DNA from 4 places in the Caballeronia sp. LZ001 genome. Region 3 is predicted to be linked to each of the others. Evidence: predicted binding sites of a transcription regulator. Region 3 holds the regulator's gene; each other region holds the start of a gene.
What was found. Region 3 encodes LexA, which represses DNA repair genes until DNA is damaged. Its sites were predicted from a motif close to ACTGTATNNNNATACAGT; they were not measured.
Positions count from the first base shown of each region.

Region 1: P9292_RS13515 (DUF2471 family protein) is a predicted target of LexA. The motif match lies at 1,643-1,660, and genes of this name have one in related genera.
Region 2: imuA (translesion DNA synthesis-associated protein ImuA) is a predicted target of LexA. The motif match lies at 1,656-1,673, and genes of this name have one in related genera.
Region 4: imuA (translesion DNA synthesis-associated protein ImuA) is a predicted target of LexA. The motif match lies at 1,495-1,512, and genes of this name have one in related genera.

Region 1 is NZ_JARTVX010000004.1:700,917-705,273, forward strand. Features, by position in the region: gene P9292_RS13510 (DUF2252 domain-containing protein) at 1-1,224, shown strand, start outside; gene P9292_RS13515 (DUF2471 family protein) at 1,259-1,615, opposite strand; gene P9292_RS13520 (XRE family transcriptional regulator) at 1,917-2,519, opposite strand; gene P9292_RS13525 (glycine C-acetyltransferase) at 2,678-3,880, shown strand; gene tdh (L-threonine 3-dehydrogenase) at 3,996-4,357, shown strand, end outside.
Region 2 is NZ_JARTVX010000004.1:4,505,385-4,509,741, reverse strand. Features, by position in the region: gene P9292_RS32130 (DNA polymerase Y family protein) at 1-841, opposite strand, end outside; gene imuA (translesion DNA synthesis-associated protein ImuA) at 726-1,589, opposite strand; rRNA gene rrf (5S ribosomal RNA) at 1,877-1,990, opposite strand; rRNA gene P9292_RS32115 (23S ribosomal RNA) at 2,108-4,357, opposite strand, start outside.
Region 3 is NZ_JARTVX010000004.1:5,041,596-5,045,952, reverse strand. Features, by position in the region: gene cysT (sulfate ABC transporter permease subunit CysT) at 1-749, opposite strand, end outside; gene P9292_RS34700 (sulfate ABC transporter substrate-binding protein) at 889-1,923, opposite strand; gene lexA (transcriptional repressor LexA) at 2,193-2,870, shown strand; gene P9292_RS34690 (hypothetical protein) at 3,038-3,364, shown strand; gene P9292_RS34685 (DUF2939 domain-containing protein) at 3,523-4,140, shown strand; gene P9292_RS34680 (universal stress protein) at 4,300-4,357, opposite strand, start outside.
Region 4 is NZ_JARTVX010000002.1:82,675-87,031, reverse strand. Features, by position in the region: gene P9292_RS02805 (DNA polymerase Y family protein) at 1-844, opposite strand, end outside; gene imuA (translesion DNA synthesis-associated protein ImuA) at 774-1,475, opposite strand; gene P9292_RS02795 (DUF5677 domain-containing protein) at 1,585-2,361, shown strand; gene P9292_RS02790 (hypothetical protein) at 2,349-2,672, opposite strand; gene ligD (DNA ligase D) at 2,831-4,357, shown strand, end outside.

The DNA of each region.
Region 1 (4,357 bases), 4.3 Mb from region 3:
GCTTTTTTTCGTGGCAGCGCGATTGTTCAGGCGCACGATCTGGCTAGTACACCTTCGAGTGGATTGACCGTTCAAATCTGCGGTGACTGCCACCTGTCAAACTTCGGCGGGTTCGCGACGCCCGAGCGTGCGCTCGTATTCGATCTGAACGATTTCGACGAAACCGCACAAGGTCCATGGGAATGGGACGTCAAGCGACTCGTCGCGAGCGTGGCGGTCGCGGGCAGGCATCTGGGCCACGGGCGCGCGGGCTCTGAAGCACTCTGCTTCGAAGCGGCCCAGAGCTATCAGCAGCACATGCGCGAGTATGCCGAGATGGGCGTGCTGGATCTTTGGTACGAACGAATTACGTTCGACAGGATGTACGACGATGTGCAAAACGAAGACGTGAAACGTCGGATCAAGCGCGGTAGCGAACGCGCGAGCCGGCGCACGCATGAAAAGCTGCTGCCGAAGCTCGCCGATCGATCGGGCGATGCCTGGCGAATTCGCGACGCGCCGCCCGCGATCTTTCATATTCGCGGCGCAAGCACGCTCGTCGACGAGGACGACGAGTGGATGAAGCTCGAAGGCGATTCGCACACGATCCTGACTCCGCTCATACGCGATTACGTTTCGACGCTGACATCCGAGCGCGCCGCGCTTTTGTCGCAATTCGCGCTTCAGGACATCGCTTTCAAAGTGGTCGGAGTGGGAAGTGTCGGAACGCGATGCTTCGTGTTGTTGCTTACCGATCATCTTGGTAAGGCGCTCTTCCTGCAGTTGAAAGAGGCATCGACGTCCGTGGTGGCGCGCTACGTCGGCGCGACGAAACATACGCACGACGGGCATCGCATCGTTTACGGGCAACGTTTGATGCAGGCGGCGAGCGATCCTTTTCTGGGCTGGGCGTCGGGCCCGGTTGGACGCCCGCTTTATGTTCGCCAACTGCGCGACATGAAAATATCCGCCGACCTCGAAACATTCAGCGGCGAGGCCTTTCGCGGATACGCGTCGCTATGCGGCTGGGCGCTCGCGCGCGCGCATGCCAAGGCAAGCGGCTGCGCGCTTGAGATTTCCGGCTATCTGGGTTCGGGTGATCGCATGGCGGAAGTGCTCGTCCGATACGCGAGCTCCTATGCAGATCAAGTCGAAAAAGATTACGACGCGTTCCGCTTGGCCTGCCGCAACGGCAGACTTATGGCGCGCACGGATGCGGACATGGCGGCGGACTTTGCCGCCTGATGACTAGCGATGTGCAGCGTTCATCGTTCCCATGTCAGTGTGCGGCGATGGCCAGTTGCGGTCGGCCTTGTCGTGCAGCGCATTCGTAGGCGTCGACGGTGAATGCGAATACTGCCGGCAAAGCGTCGGAAGAGGCGACATCGACCACGTCGTCGGTTTCGGGGAAATGGAAGTCGTCGGGGCGGGCAAAAAGTTCGCGCAACGCAGCCTCGTGCCGGCCAGCGAAGCCCAAGTCCGCCACGGCTTCCGCTTCGATGGCGTGCAGCAAACGCCAGGTCAACGGGACGCCCAGATCGATGTATCGGCCCGCAATCTGCCGCGTAATGCGTTCCAGATCTTGTACCGCACGTGCAAACTGCTTTCTGCTGAGATGCTCGCCGTTCGACTCCATGATTCGCCCCTTCCGACTGGTCTTTGTACTGTATAAATATACAGTACTTGCCGCTATGAAAGTAGGGTCTCGCCAGTCGCCTTGCATGTATGTGCGGTTTCGCTTATGGGCGGTTCAGTCCTGCGTGGGAGTGCGCAGCGACTAACGAAAGGCGGCCGCGCGACGCAGACGGATGCTACGTCTTCGCAGGACGCGCCAGAAATTTATGCGCATAAAGAAGTGCCATGCCACCGTTGCTGTGCGCTGGAGGAAGAGGCGGAGCACCTGCTCGCGGAAAACCGCAGACTCGCGAGTCGGGCCATTACCCATGTATAACCACGAGCAAAGCCTTTGCTTCGCCTCGCCCGACATTCCTAATGACATGACCGTCGTCGGCAGCGTAACGTGCGGTTTCCCCCGCCTTCAGTCGCTTCGCAGCACCTGATGCTTCGATTTCGATTGCGCCATTTAACACGGTCAAATGCTCCCGCGTGCCTGGCTCATGCGCGTCTGAGATCAGCGCCGCACCCGCGTGCAACGTGAGCTCGTACCATTCGAATTTCCCAGCCAACTCAACTGGTCCCCACACGCGAAGCTGATAGCCGCCGTTATTACCATTCAATGTCGGAATCTCATGCGGACCTGCAACGCGTATTACGTCACCGGCCTTTTGCTGCGCGAATAGCTGATTGAGGCTAATGCCCAGTGCGTTCGTTAGCCGCCACGCCACGGCAATAGTTGGATTGGCCTTGTCCCGCTCGATCTCCGATAGCATCGATTTCGAAACGCCAGCGGCCCTGGATAAGTCATCGAGTGTCAATTTCCTTTCATTGCGTAGACGCTGAATCTGCTCGCCAACGCGTGGTGGCGCAGTTCCGCTGGCTGAGGAATCACCGGCCTTGCCGCTTGTGACAGAACTTGTCATGAACGCTGCATTCCTTTAGAGTGTTCGATATATTGGAAATTTGTTCGAAATACCGAACCTGTCCAATGCAATGAATGAACTATAACAGGGCTAAAGGTGTGGCCGAGCTTGGCTGGTCTGCATCTACTCTCGAACAGCCGGATACTGGAAAGATGCCGATGAAAGACCGATACCTCTCCCATTTGCAAACTACGCTTAACGAGATTCGCGCCGCCGGGTTTTACAAAAGCGAGCGGGTCATCGCTAGCCCGCAGTCCTCGGAGATCCGCCTTGCCAACGGGAGCACCGTCCTCAATTTTTGCGCGAACAATTATCTCGGTCTTGCGAACGACGCTCGCTTGGTCGATGCCGCAAAAGCCGGACTTGAAGCAGATGGCTTTGGCATGGCATCCGTTCGCTTTATTTGCGGAACACAAACGGTACACAAAGCGCTGGAACAACAAGTCGCGAAGTTCCTCCACTCCGACGACGCCATTCTTTACTCAAGCTGTTTTGACGCGAACGGCGGGCTCTTCGAGACGTTGCTGACCGAGGATGATGCAATCATCAGCGATGAGTTGAACCACGCGAGCATCATCGATGGCGTGCGTCTTTCCAAGGCAAAGCGCTTGCGCTACAAGAACAACGATCTTGCAGACCTCGAAGCGCGCTTGAAGGAAGCCGATGCAGCCGGCGCCCGCTTCAAATTGATCGCAACTGACGGCGTGTTCTCGATGGACGGCATCTTCGCCAATCTTGCTGGCATCTGCGATCTGGCTGAGCGCTATGGCGCGCTGGTGATGGTCGACGACTCGCATGCCGTTGGATTCATCGGGGAGAACGGACGCGGGACGCCCGAGTATTGCGGCGTGCTCGATCGAATCGACATCATCACGGGTACGCTCGGCAAGGCGCTCGGTGGTGCGTCAGGCGGATATGTGGCTGCGCATCAGGAGATTATTGACTTGTTGCGGCAGCGCAGCCGGCCGTATCTGTTCTCGAACACGCTTGCGCCGAGCATTGCGGCTGCGTCGCTGAAAGTGCTTGAGTTGCTGGATAGTGATGAAGGCGCCGCGCTCCGGCGACGCGTTCGCGAAAACGGCGCGCGGTTTCGGCAAGCGATGACCGCTTTAGGTTTCGATCTAGTGCCCGGCGAGCATCCGATCATTCCCGTCATGCTTGGCGATGCCCAACTTGCTTCGAAGATGGCCGACGCGCTTCTCGACGAGGGCGTTTATGTGATCGGATTTTCATACCCTGTCGTGCCAAAGGGCCGCGCGCGCATCCGCACGCAGATGAGCGCCGCCCACACCGCCGAACACATCGACCGCGCAGTCGATGCATTCGCGCGCGTGGGCCGCTCGCTTGGTGTGATCCGTTAGGACTCACGCTTCGCAGGGTCCTTTATGCGCATAAAGTCAGGACACGTCCCCCGACCTTTAGATGCACGGCGCGGTCACAAGCAGCGCCGCGACACAACCGCCCGGAACACCAACAATGAAAGCACTCGCCAAACTCGAACGCGCCCCCGGTCTTACCTTGACTCACGTCAAGCGGCCGGAGGTCGGACATAACGATGTCCTCATCCGCATCCGCAAGACTGCAATTTGCGGTACTGATATCCACATCTGGAAGTGGGATGACTGGGCGCAGAAGACGATACCGGTGCCGATGCACGTCGGCCATGAATATGTCGGTGAGATCGTCGAGATGGGACAGGAAGTCCGCGGCTTTGCCATCGGCGATCGCGTTTCCGGCGAAGGTCACATCACATGCGGATTCTGCCGCAATTGCCGCGCAGGTCGACGTCACTTGTGTCGCAACACCGTTGGCGTCGGCGTGAATCGCGAAGGCGCGTT
Region 2 (4,357 bases), 540 kb from region 3:
TTTCGACGCGCGCCTGCAACTCGAGTTTTGCCTCGAACGATGCCGGCGAAGCGCAAAACGCTTCGCGTGGATCGGGCGCCTGCCCGTAAGCTTGCGCGAGCCATTGCAGAATGCCCTGCCCGAAACGCCGCGCCACGCCTTTGCGCGGCAAGCGACGCAAGTCGGCGAGCGTCACGCAACCAATCTGCTCGAACGCATTGCCATGCGATGCCGCCGACGGCACGAGAGACACCGGCAATGCATCGAGCGCGCGCACGAGTGTTGCCTCTTTCACAATACGAACGCGTTTCGCCACTCGTCGCGTGCGCGCGTGCGCAAAGAGCCACGCGCCCCACGCGGTCGGCGCACAGCCCATCCGGGACGTGAAGCCACAATCTTTCACCGTGGAGCGCACCTTTGCAAAGAGGCTGCGCAAGCCGCCGAAAAGCCGCATGCTCGCGCCGACTTCCAGCAACACGGTATTCGCATGTGCAAGCACGACCTTCGGCGTGAACGCGAGCAAGGACAACGCCACTGCTTCGAGCGCGCGCTGCTCTTCGCTGATATCGACGGCAAGCAAAGTGAGCCGCGGCGCGAGCGCGAACGCATGCGAGCGCGTGCTGCCCGGGCGCACGCCGAGGCGGAACGCGACGAGATCGGGCAGCAGAATGCGCGCGTGATCCGCGAGCGCAAAACATGGCTGACCGGAATCGTCCGCGTTCGCAACCGAATTGCCGACGGGCGCTTTACCGGGCGTCGAGTCCATTCCAGGCGAGGTCGAATTCGTCGAGATCGACGGCATCGATGGCGGCCTGACTGCTTCGAGCGATAAAAGCGGCAATGTCACCGCTATCCACAACATGATTGACCTCTCGTGCTCTCCTGGCTTGATCCGCGCGACGAATGTGCTCAGGCAATGCCGGCATTTGCAGCGGCAAACGCAACTGCAGCGGTTTTTCCAGCAACGGACCACGCCGCTTGATGATGTCGATTTCGAGCATGACCACCTGCATCCATTCGCGACGATTCATTGTCTGCGCGTGCGCAGGCAGCACCGGTTTGCAGACGATGCGCAATGGTGCCGCGGAGGATTGCTTCGCGGCATCGAGCGGGCGGAACAGAAACACCAGCGACTGCGATTCCTGAGCGGCCACTTGCAAACGACGCAGCGCATCGGGCCGCGCCTTGGGCAGCCAGATCAAGACCGCGCCGCTGCCATCCTGTTTGAGCGATTGCTCGGCCGCCCATAGCACCTGATCCTCGGGCGCTTTGACCCAGACCAGCTTGCCCGGCGCGATGTTCATCGACCGGAACGCTGCTGGATTGGGCATCCAGGGAGGCGCTACGAAGATGACGGTGCGGCCTCTTTTCGTCACCAACTCACGAAGCGAACGCGCGAGCAGCCTGACCTCGCCGACCCCGCATTCTTCGATAAGCAATTCAGTGACGGCGCCAGCCATCCAGCCGGTATTTGGCAAGACCAGATCGAGCGCCCGATAGCCACTCGAAACGACACCCGCGTCCGACACGCCGACCTGCTCGCCTTGCCAAAGCTGCTGCTGCAGGCGCGATGTCAGCCCGATATCGAGCAGTGAAAGTGCTGCACCCATGAGTCTTCCCCGTCCACCCGAATGCAAGAGCCTGCTCATGCCCAGAGCATTCGGCAACCCTTTTGTACTGTATATTTATACAGTATTTCGAGGCGACGAGGTAAACGGTCGATGTGGGTTTTAGACGGGCTTGAGACGGACGACTGGAGGGGATTTGAATGTTTCTGGATGGAGATTTGGTGCTTGCGTCCGTGATGTAAGCAAGACTCTTTCTCGCACGCCCAACGCCGCAGAAACGCAAAAACCCCACCTGGTTTGGGGGTGGGGTTTTTGTTGCTGCATGAGGAGCCTGACGATTACCTACTTTCACACGGGAGATCCGCACTATCATCGGCGTGGAGTCGTTTCACGGTCCTGTTCGGGATGGGAAGGGGTGGTACCAACTCGCTGTGGTCATCAGGCATGACTTGTTGTCGTGCGCCGGGTGGGCACACAACCAATCCGGGAAGAAGCAGTAAATGTTGGGTGGCGATTGTCGCACACGCATAACTCGCCAGTGGTTCAAACACACTGGTTATAGGATCAAGCCTTACGGGCAATTAGTATCAGTTAGCTCAATGCATTACTGCACTTACACACCTGACCTATCAACGTCCTGGTCTAGAACGACCCTTCAAGGGGCTCGAAGCCCCGGGGATATCTCATCTTAAGGCGAGTTTCCCGCTTAGATGCTTTCAGCGGTTATCTCTTCCGAACATAGCTACCCGGCGATGCCACTGGCGTGACAACCGGTACACCAGAGGTTCGTCCACTCCGGTCCTCTCGTACTAGGAGCAGCCCCCTTCAAATATCCAACGCCCACGGCAGATAGGGACCAAACTGTCTCACGACGTTTTAAACCCAGCTCACGTACCTCTTTAAATGGCGAACAGCCATACCCTTGGGACCGGCTACAGCCCCAGGATGAGATGAGCCGACATCGAGGTGCCAAACACCGCCGTCGATATGAACTCTTGGGCGGTATCAGCCTGTTATCCCCAGAGTACCTTTTATCCGTTGAGCGATGGCCCTTCCATACAGAACCACCGGATCACTATGACCTGCTTTCGCACCTGCTCGACTTGTCGGTCTCGCAGTTAAGCACGCTTATGCCATTGCACTATCAGCACGATTTCCGACCGTACCTAGCGTACCTTCGTACTCCTCCGTTACACTTTGGGAGGAGACCGCCCCAGTCAAACTGCCTACCATGCACTGTCCCCGATCCAGATCATGGACCAAGGTTAGAACCTCAAACAAACCAGGGTGGTATTTCAAGGACGGCTCCACCGAAACTAGCGTTCCGGTTTCATAGCCTCCCACCTATCCTACACAGATCGGTTCAAAGTCCAATGCAAAGCTACAGTAAAGGTTCATGGGGTCTTTCCGTCTAGCCGCGGGGAGATTGCATCATCACAAACACTTCAACTTCGCTGAGTCTCGGGAGGAGACAGTGTGGCCATCGTTACGCCATTCGTGCAGGTCGGAACTTACCCGACAAGGAATTTCGCTACCTTAGGACCGTTATAGTTACGGCCGCCGTTTACCGGGACTTCAATCAAGAGCTTGCACCCCATCATTTAATCTTCCGGCACCGGGCAGGCGTCACACCCTATACGTCCACTTTCGTGTTTGCAGAGTGCTGTGTTTTTATTAAACAGTCGCAGCCACCAGTTTATTGCAACCTCTTCACCCTTCCAGCGCAGGCTGGTTAAGCTACAGAGGCGTACCTTATCCCGAAGTTACGGTACCAATTTGCCGAGTTCCTTCTCCCGAGTTCTCTCAAGCGCCTTAGAATACTCATCTCGCCCACCTGTGTCGGTTTGCGGTACGGTCACTATTAGACTGAAGCTTAGAGGCTTTTCTTGGAACCACTTCCAATTGCTTCGCTTCCGAGGAAGCTCGCGCCACACCCTTGAATCCTGTGCCCGGATTTGCCTGAGCACCTTCTCCAATGCAGCGACCGGGACGTCCAACACCCGGACAACCTTCCGCGATCCGTCCCCCCATCGCATCTAACAATGGTGCAGGAATATTGACCTGCTTCCCATCAGCTACGCATTTCTGCCTCGCCTTAGGGGCCGACTCACCCTACGCCGATGAACGTTGCGTAGGAAACCTTGGGCTTACGGCGAGGGGGCTTTTCACCCCCTTTATCGCTACTCATGTCAGCATTCGCACTTCCGATACCTCCAGCACGCTTTTCAACGCACCTTCGCAGGCTTACGGAACGCTCTCCTACCATGCATATAAATATGCATCCGCAGCTTCGGTGACTGGCTTGAGCCCCGTTACATCTTCCGCGCAGGACGACTCGATCAGTGAGCTATTACGCTTTCTTTAAAGGGTGGCTGCTTCTAAGCCAACCTCCTGACTGTTTTTGCCTTCCCACTTCGTTTCCCACTTAGCCAATCTTTGGGACCTTAGCTGGCGGTCTGGGTTGTTTCCCTCTTGACACCGGACGTTAGCACCCGATGTCTGTCTCCCGTGATTGCACTCTTCGGTATTCGGAGTTTGCTATGGCGTAGTAATCCGCAATGGACCCCACAACCATGACAGTGCTCTACCCCCGAAGGTGATACACGAGGCACTACCTAAATAGTTTTCGGAGAGAACCAGCTATTTCCAAGTTTGTTTAGCCTTTCACCCCTATCCACAGCTCATCCCCTAACTTTTCAACGTTAGTGGGTTCGGTCCTCCAGTACGTGTTACCGCACCTTCAACCTGGCCATGGATAGATCACTTGGTTTCGGGTCTACGCCCAGCAACTGATCGCCCTATTCGGACTC
Region 3 (4,357 bases):
ATGGCCGTCGCGCCGGCATAGTCGTACTGTTCGAGCTTGGTGATGATGAGCAGCGACGTGATCTCCGATTTCATCGGTACATTGCCCGCGATGAAGATGACCGAACCGTATTCGCCGAGCGCGCGCGCGAACGCAAGCGCGAAACCGGTCAGAAGCGCGGGAAAGAGCGCCGGCAACACGACGCGGCGAAACGTCAGCCAGCGCGTGGCGCCGAGACATGCGGCGGCTTCTTCCTGCTCGCGCTCGAAGTCTTCGAGCACCGGCTGCACCGTGCGCACGACGAACGGCAAGCCGATGAACGTCAGCGCCACGAGCACGCCGAGCGGCGTGAACGCCACCTTGATGCCGAGCGGCGCGAGATACTGCCCGATCCAGCCGTTGCTCGCGTACACGGCGGCAAGCGAAATGCCGGCGACGGAGGTCGGCAGCGCAAACGGCAGATCGACGATGGCATCGACGACACGCTTGAACGGGAACGTGTAGCGCACGAGCACCCATGCGACCAGGAAGCCGAAGATCGCGTTGATGACCGCCCCGCCGAGCGCCGCCGTGAACGTGAGTCGATACGACGCCAGCACACGCGGCCCGGTGACGGCGCGAACGAACTGCGCCCAGTCGAGCGTCGCGGTCTTGGCGAAGGTCGCCGCAAGCGGAATCAGCACCACGAGGCTCAGGTAAGCCACCGTGATGCCGATCGTCAGCCCGAAGCCGGGTAACGCACTCGGCTTTCGGAAAGTGAACGTTGTCATCTTTGCTTCATCCTTGATCGTCCTGCCTTCGGCGCCCGGGGGATAAGCGCACTGTTTTTTAGTCTCGTCATGCGCGGCCGTCTTTGCGGCCGCTTTCATTGCGACTCGAGCGCCTCGCGGCGCCCGGTCTCTTGTCTGCTTACTGCGGCTGATAGATCGAATCGAACACGCCGCCGTCCGCGAAGTGCGTCTTCTGCGCTTTGGTCCAGCCACCGAAGGTGTCGTCGATGGTGTAGAGCTTGAGCTTGGGGAACTGCTTGGTCAGCTCGGTGGGCACCTTGTCCGAACGCGGACGATAGAAATTGCGCGCCGCGATCTGCTGGCCTTCGTCGCTATACAGATACTTCAGATACGCTTCGGCCAGCTTGCGCGTGCCGTGTTTGTCGACGACCTTGTCCACCACCGCCACCGGCGGCTCGGCCAGAATGCTCACCGAAGGAACCACGATCTGAAACTTCTCCGGACCGAATTCCTTGAGTGACAGGAACGCCTCGTTTTCCCATGCGATCAGCACGTCGCCCTGACCGCGCTGCACGAAGCTGGTGGTCGCGCCGCGTGCGCCGGAATCGAGCACGCCTGCGTTCTTGTAGAGCTTGGTCACGAACTCCTTCGCGGTCTCTTCGTTGCCGCCGGGCTTGTGTTGCGCATACGCCCACGCCGCCAGATAGTTCCAGCGCGCGCCGCCCGAGGTCTTCGGGTTCGGCGTGACGATCGACACGCCCGGCTTGGTGAGATCGTCCCAGTCCTTGATGCCCTTCGGGTTGCCCTTGCGCACTAGAAACACAATGGTCGACGTGTACGGCGATGCATTGTCCGGCAGACGCTTCTGCCAGTCCGTCCCGACGATGCCCTTGGAGGCGAGCGCGTCGATGTCGTAAGCAAGCGCAAGCGTCACGACGTCTGCCTGAAGCCCGTCTAGAACCGCGCGCGCTTGGCCGCCGGAACCGCCATGAGATTGCTTGAAGGTGACCGTTTCGCCGGTGTCCGCCTTCCACTTCTTCGCAAAGGCCTGGTTGAAGTCCTGATACAACTCGCGCGTCGGATCGTACGAGACGTTCAGAAACGACGTGTCCGCGTGCGCGGTGGCCGAGATTCCGAAACTCGCCGCCGTGATCGCCAGCGCGGCAAAGAGTTGTTTCGCGCCGCCCTTCAATCCAGCCCTGATGCTATGCATTCCCCGTTCTCCGTCTTATCGAATTGACGGAATCAGTCTAAAGGCGAGCTTATATGATTAGAAATAATTGTTTCTCACTTTTTTAGATGCAAAAGTGCTAAAGCGAGAGTTTTCGCAGTCCGAGGGAGAAATAGCGACTGTTTGAGCGCGCTGCAGCCTTGTCAGTAAAGGATCTCGCGACGAACTTCAAGTAAAGCTTGAAAAGCGCGAAATACTGTATAAAAATACAGTCATCTGTCCATCCATACAGTGCGCCGAGGCTCCAGCAAGTGACCAAACCCTCAAAACTTACCGCGCGACAGCAGCAAGTGTTCGAGCTCATCCAGCGAGCCATCGACCGCACGGGCTTTCCGCCCACGCGTGCCGAGATCGCCGCCGAGCTTGGCTTCAGTTCCGCGAACTCCGCCGAGGAACATCTGCGGGCACTGGCGCGCAAGGGCGTGATCGAACTCGCGGCGGGTTCGTCGCGTGGCATCCGCCTGTTGGGAGGCTCCGCGCGCATCGACCGTTCGGACGACCTTCCGCATCAGTTCACCTTGCCGCATCAGAGCATCATGCAGTTGTCGCTTCCGCTGGTCGGGCGCGTTGCGGCAGGCAGTCCCATCCTTGCGCAGGAGCATATTTCGCAACACTACGCGTGCGACCCTGCGTTCTTTTCGGGCAAGCCCGACTATTTGCTGAAGGTGCGCGGCTTGTCCATGCGCGACGCGGGCATTCTCGACGGCGACCTGCTTGCCGTACAGAAGCGCAATGAAGCGAAAGACGGGCAGATCGTGGTCGCGCGTATTGGCGACGATGTCACGGTGAAACGCTGGAAGCGCCGGCCAGATGGCGTGGAATTGGTCGCGGAGAATCCCGACTACGAAAACATCTTCGTGCGCTCCGGCAGCGGCGACTTCGCGCTGGAAGGAATCGCGGTCGGGCTCATCCGCTCCGGCGAGTTCTAACGCACGACTCGAGCGCGCGGCGCGTCAACATCGCCGCCCGCTTCGCCTCCTCGCCCTCGCGCGACGCGGCACGTTTCAAAAATTACAAGCATGACGGCCACCGCTCGCGGCGTGCCGCGGTGCGTCCTATCGTCTGTCGTCTGTCGTCCGCCGTCTGGAGAGTCATCATGGAACGTTTCGCCCGTTTGCTGCCCTTTCGTCAGTTTGGCCGTCTGCGTCATTTGCGCTCGCTGATCTCATGTGCCGTGGCGCGGCCTGAAGCGGCGCCCGATCTCTTCGACGAGATGCCCGCGTTGCCGTCGCGTCAACCCGCCTTCGCCCGTGTGTCGCTCAAAAGCGCGGTGCATGCGGAATCGGAACAGCGCGCGCCGGTACGGGTGTATCGCAGTGAGTCGCGGGTAATCATGGTCGGCAATATCGGCGAGGTGTCGCGCATGATCGACCGGTGTATCGACGAGGAACGCGCCGGCGTTAGCAGCGGCATTCTGGCCTGAGCGCGGTCGAGCGTTTGCCGAGTGAATTTGAGTTATGTGCAATGCAGGCAGTCCGCAATCTATCGGCTGCAAGGAATGAAGCTCGGGATATATCCGGCGTGAACATGGTCAATCGTTCTTTCATGTCACCCATGTCACGCCGGGGGTCGTTCCTTCGCATGTCCCGCACTACGCGTTATTTCGTCGCCGCGCTCGTCATTCTCTTCATCGTTGCAGGGTTAAGCCTTGTCTATGCGTCGCCCTATATCGCGCTGAACCGCGTCAAGCACGCGGCCGATGCACGCGATGCACAGACCGTCAACGAATACGTCGACTTCCCCGCACTGCGTGAAAGTCTCAAAGAGCAAGTCGGCGCACTGCTGACGCGGCGCGTCGATATCCAGAAGAGCGGCAATCCGCTCGCGATCATCGGTGCAATGATCGGCGCGGCGCTCGTAGGGCCGCTGGTGGATTCCTACGCTACGCCCGAAGGCGTCGCCGCGATTTTGAATGGCATTCCGCCGCGGGGAGATCCAGGCGAGCATCCACCGGATGTCGTGCCACCGGTTCGAGACGGTCAGGCGGCGGCGAGTTCACCGCCGTCGGAAGCGGCATCGAGCATGGTTGCGACTCAAGAACCGCCGCGACAACCACCGCAGACCACGGCCGGATATCGCAGCTTCGATACGTTCGTGGTGACCTACCAGCACGGTGCCGGCGATGCGCGGTACTCCGCGATCTTTCATCGGTACGGGTTGATAACGTGGAAGCTGGTTGCGGTTGATTTGAACGGGTGAGTTCGTTGTTGGACAACCATTAAAGTGCCGGTAAGCGCTTCATGGCATTTTTTGCGGCGTTAAGCGTGCGCGGCCGTCACGCAAGGAGACGGCAGCTGGCGCTGATAGCGCAAAAGAGCACTGGCCGACGCAGGCCAGCCTCATCGCGCAAACCTATCCTCAAACACTTACTTCGGCCCGGTCCGGCTTCGCCGCATAAGCCGCCTCATCTTCCGCT
Region 4 (4,357 bases), on a different contig from region 3:
CGTGTTCCAGCAAAACGGAAAAACGTTTCAGGGCGAGTTGTTTGCTCGCGAGCCATCCTGTGAGTTGCACAATGAGTCGTCGCGCGCTGAAGAGAACAGCTTCAGCGTGTTCGACACGATCCGGCAATTCAATGCGCGCGTTGAATGTCGGCGGGGTTTCAACCCAGTGGAAAAGCTCTGGTGCTTCGCCGACCATTCTGTCGAGCCGGTCCAGCAGGGCGGTTCCGCATCGCTTTTTCAAGCCTGCCCGGGGAAGGCGGCGCAGATCGGCGACGGTCTCACAACCAAGACCAGTGAACCAATCAGAGTAGCGTCGCGTGTCTGGTATCAACAAGGCTGGCAAAGCCGGTAGTTGCCGCATCAGCGAGCGTACAGAGAGTCGTTGCCCGCCGCGGAACCTGGCCATCAGCCATGCAGCCTCGCCGGTCGGCGCGACTCCGATTTGGACAGTGAAGCCGAATGCGGCTAGGGATGCGCGCATCGCACGCCTGATCGCGCGTATGCCTCCGAACAAGCGCAGACTCGCCGAGATGTCGACGAGTATGGTTTCTTCTTCCGCGATGGTCACCAGCGGGCTGAACTGCATGAGAGCCGTAGCTACGTCCACGAGAGTCTGCTGTTCGCGGATCTCGTCGCGATCGCAGATGCGGGCGTTGGGTACAAGCGTGAGAACGCCGCCTTTGCGCATGCCCGTGCGAACTCCCGCGTCGATCGCGCGCTTGTCGCATTCCACCACCCGCTCGCGATCCAAAACGACGAGACCGTGGTCCGAATCAAGAGACCACTTCGGCTGGAAGACTTCGAGACTGAGGTGCGGCAGATACGCGCCGATCCAGACTTGCATGGCGATTCAAAAGGATGGGCGAGTGTGAAAGTTGGACGATCAACGGCTCGTCGCGCGCTGGGCCACGGCGTTTGACGAAGTCGAGCGCCACGCTGTCGCGCCGCGGTCTCACCGCGAGCCGAAGAGGGGCGGGCGATGTGTCGCTGGCAGTGGCCAACGGCCGAACCATGAAGAAGAGCGTCTCGCTGGTCTGTGCAGCAAGATGGAGGCGTCTCAGGGAATCCTGGCGCACGTGCGATTGCCAGAAAATCAACGCGCCGAAGGTGCCAGCACGCAAGATCTGCTCCGCGGCCCAGAGGGCATCGGCAGTCTTCTGTGCGCGGATCACGTTGAACGTCGAGTGCGGCAGTTCCCAGTAGGCGGCAGCCTCGGGATGGAACGTGTGCGGGGGCAGTAGCAATGCAATCGGCCGGTGCGCACATTGGCGCAATGCCGGCAGCAGAAGACGGAGTTCGCCCACGCCGGGCTGCTGCACCAGCAGATCGGTCAGGGCGCCCCTTGGCCAACCGCCTCCCGGCAGCTCGGCGGCAAGCTCTGGAAACCCGCACGGCATGACATTCGCCCGGCCAGCCGCTAGTTGCGAGCCGAGCCAGAGCGAAGGATGGATTGTCTCCGGTGCCGGAAGTCCCACGGAAGGTCGCCTATCGAGTACTGTATGAATGTACAGTATATGTCACTCTTGTCTCGCTTGCACAACTCGTAAAAATGGGGTGCGATCAAGTCAGGGCGGCTGTAGTCGTATGATGGCTCTTTGTTCTCGTTGGAAGAAGATGACGGCAGACGACAATTTCGGGACGCGGGGATTTCTGTCGGCGGAGGTCGAACATCATCGCAAGGAAGTCCGACAGCAATTCCCGTCGCAATTCGCGGAGTGCGATGGCTGGTCGGATGAAGCGGTCAGGCAACTCCACGAAGCAACCTTCTCCGATGGTTCGCCGGCAAAGCTGTTTGCGGCAGCTTATTGGATGAAATGCGTCCGGGCTTGCCAGGGAGCAATCATCCTCGCGGAGCGTGGACTCATCCCCGATTCCATGACCCAAACTCGAACTGCCGCGGAAGCGCTTTTTCACGCTGTCGCCCTTGTCGTTGAGCCGAGCGTCGTAGAAAAGTTGATCGCGGAGGATATGCGGCAAAAGCGGAAGCAGGTGCAGGGCATGACGAGAGAGCAGACGGTCAATAGCACGCTATCGGAAGGCGACAGAACGGCATTGCTCGCCCTGCTTGATGCCGAGCACAAGAAGGGCGAGTTTTCCGCGTTCGATGCCGCCCACATAGCAGGGCTCGATTATCTATATCAGACGATGTATCGCGGACTGTCGCTAGCGGCTGCGCACAGCACGCTAACGGCGCTTGATCATGAATTTGTCCGAAGACCTAGTGGCGAGGTCGATCTCGACTTCGGACCGTCTACGGACAATCTGGAATTCGCGCTGGGCATGGTATCGGCATGCCTGAAGATCGGGATAGAGAAGATGTCGGCGGCTATGTCCGACACGGGGGAGGGTCATGGCGTGTAAATGCCGTGCCGAATCAGGTATTCCTTAATGTCTGTGTGCGCCTGTCTCAGAAGGATCGAATCCAGAGGGTAAGTATTAGCGAGCACTCGGCCACGACTGCCAACACTGTCAAAAAACGAGGGGAGATCGGCAGCATGTGCAAAATGCGCGGCCATGGCAAAGCTATGAATCGTGTACTGGTCGCCCATCGCCTCGATCGTTATGGAGGCAGACTCTCCACTGCTCAGAAATAGTTCAACCGAGGTGAACATTTTGCCGACGTGCTGGAGTTCGATCCTCAGGACGGTCTCGAGAAACTGGTGTACGTTCATGTGCTGGCGAATTGGGGACTTGCAGGCTTGGGCAAGGATTATCGCGCGTTATCGAAAGCGTTGGGTCTAAGGAAGTTCGTGCGTTCGCTTATCGAAAGGGAGCGATGCAAGTGCCAGTTGGGATGAAGAATGTTTCGACCAGACGAAGGCGGCCATCAATGCAGAAGATGCCGGATGCGATTGCCCCGCAACTCGCAACGCTTGCCAAAGCCCCCCCGACTGTTGGCGAATGGTCTTACGAGATTAAGTTCGACGGCTACAGGCTGATGTGCAGGCTTGAGCGCGGACAAGCCCGGCTCATTACGCGTGGAGGCCACGATTGGGCCAGCAAGATGCCTGCGTTGGCTCGCGAGATCGAGACGCTACCGAGCGAGACAGTATGGCTCGATGGAGAAGTCGTGGTCTTGAACGACAGCGGATTGCCAGACTTCAACGCGCTTCAAAACGCCTTCGATCGCCGGAGCACATCGGATTTGACCTACTTCGCTTTCGATCTGCTCTTTATAAACGGACAGGATATGCGCGAGTCGCCGCTTCGTGAAAGGCGAGAGGCCCTCATCTCCCTGCTGGCAGATTTTCCAAGCGAAAGGATTCGTACCAGTGAATCTTTCACTGACGATCCACATTCATTGCTGGCGTCCGCATGCCGGATGCGTCTTGAAGGCATCATGGGCAAGCGCCTGGATGCTCCATATCGTTCTGGTCGCTCCACTGATTGGATCAAACTGAAATGCTTCCTGAGGCAAGAGTTCGTCGTTGGTGGCTTCACCAGACCCTCCGGTGCGCGATCAGGAATTCGGTCACTTATGATTGGCGTCCACGAGCGTGATGGGTCGCTTCGATACGCGGGTACGGTCAAGGCGGAATTGCGGACCGCACAACGGGCAGAGCTTGAACAGCGGGTCGTGGCATTCGCTACTACGGAGCCGCCGTTCTACAACCCACCGTCGCACAAGCGAGGCACGGAATTCGTGTGGCTGACGCCCGAGATTGTGGTTGAGGCGTCGTTTCTCGAATGGACACCTGGTGGAGAAGCGAGGCACGCCACATTCAAAGGCCTCCGTTACGACAAGGCGGCCTCGTCCATCACTCAAGAGGCGGCGGTTGACGTTGGCACTGTGAGCGGCCAGACGGGCGAGGGGGCGCCGCTAGGACGAGCACAAACTGGTAGCGCTCCGGTTGTTGTTGGCGTCAAGATTTCCAATCCCGATCGGGTAATCGACAAACAATCGGGAATCCGAAAGATTGAACTGGTACGCTACTACGACGAGATTTCCGAGTTTGCGCTTCCGTACCTCATGGATCGGCCGGTTTCTCTCGTGCGCGCACCCGAGGGGATACAGGGGGAGTTGTTCTTCCAAAAGCACGAGGAGCGATCCGCGATACCAGGCATCACGCGGTTGCCTTCAGACTTCTTTCCGGGACATCAACCCTTGTTGGTAATTGACACCAGAGAAGCGCTCGTTGCCGTCGCGCAGATGAACGCGGTGGAATTGCACAGTTGGAACGCGAGTCAGCCCGACTTGGAACACCCCGATAGATTCGTGCTGGACCTAGATCCAGACCCCTCGCTTCCCTGGCAAATGATGACGGATGCGGCGACCCTCGCGAAGGTTTTGCTTGACGAGATTGGGCTGAAAAGCTTCATCAAGACTAGCGGAGGGAAGGGCTATCACATCGTCGTG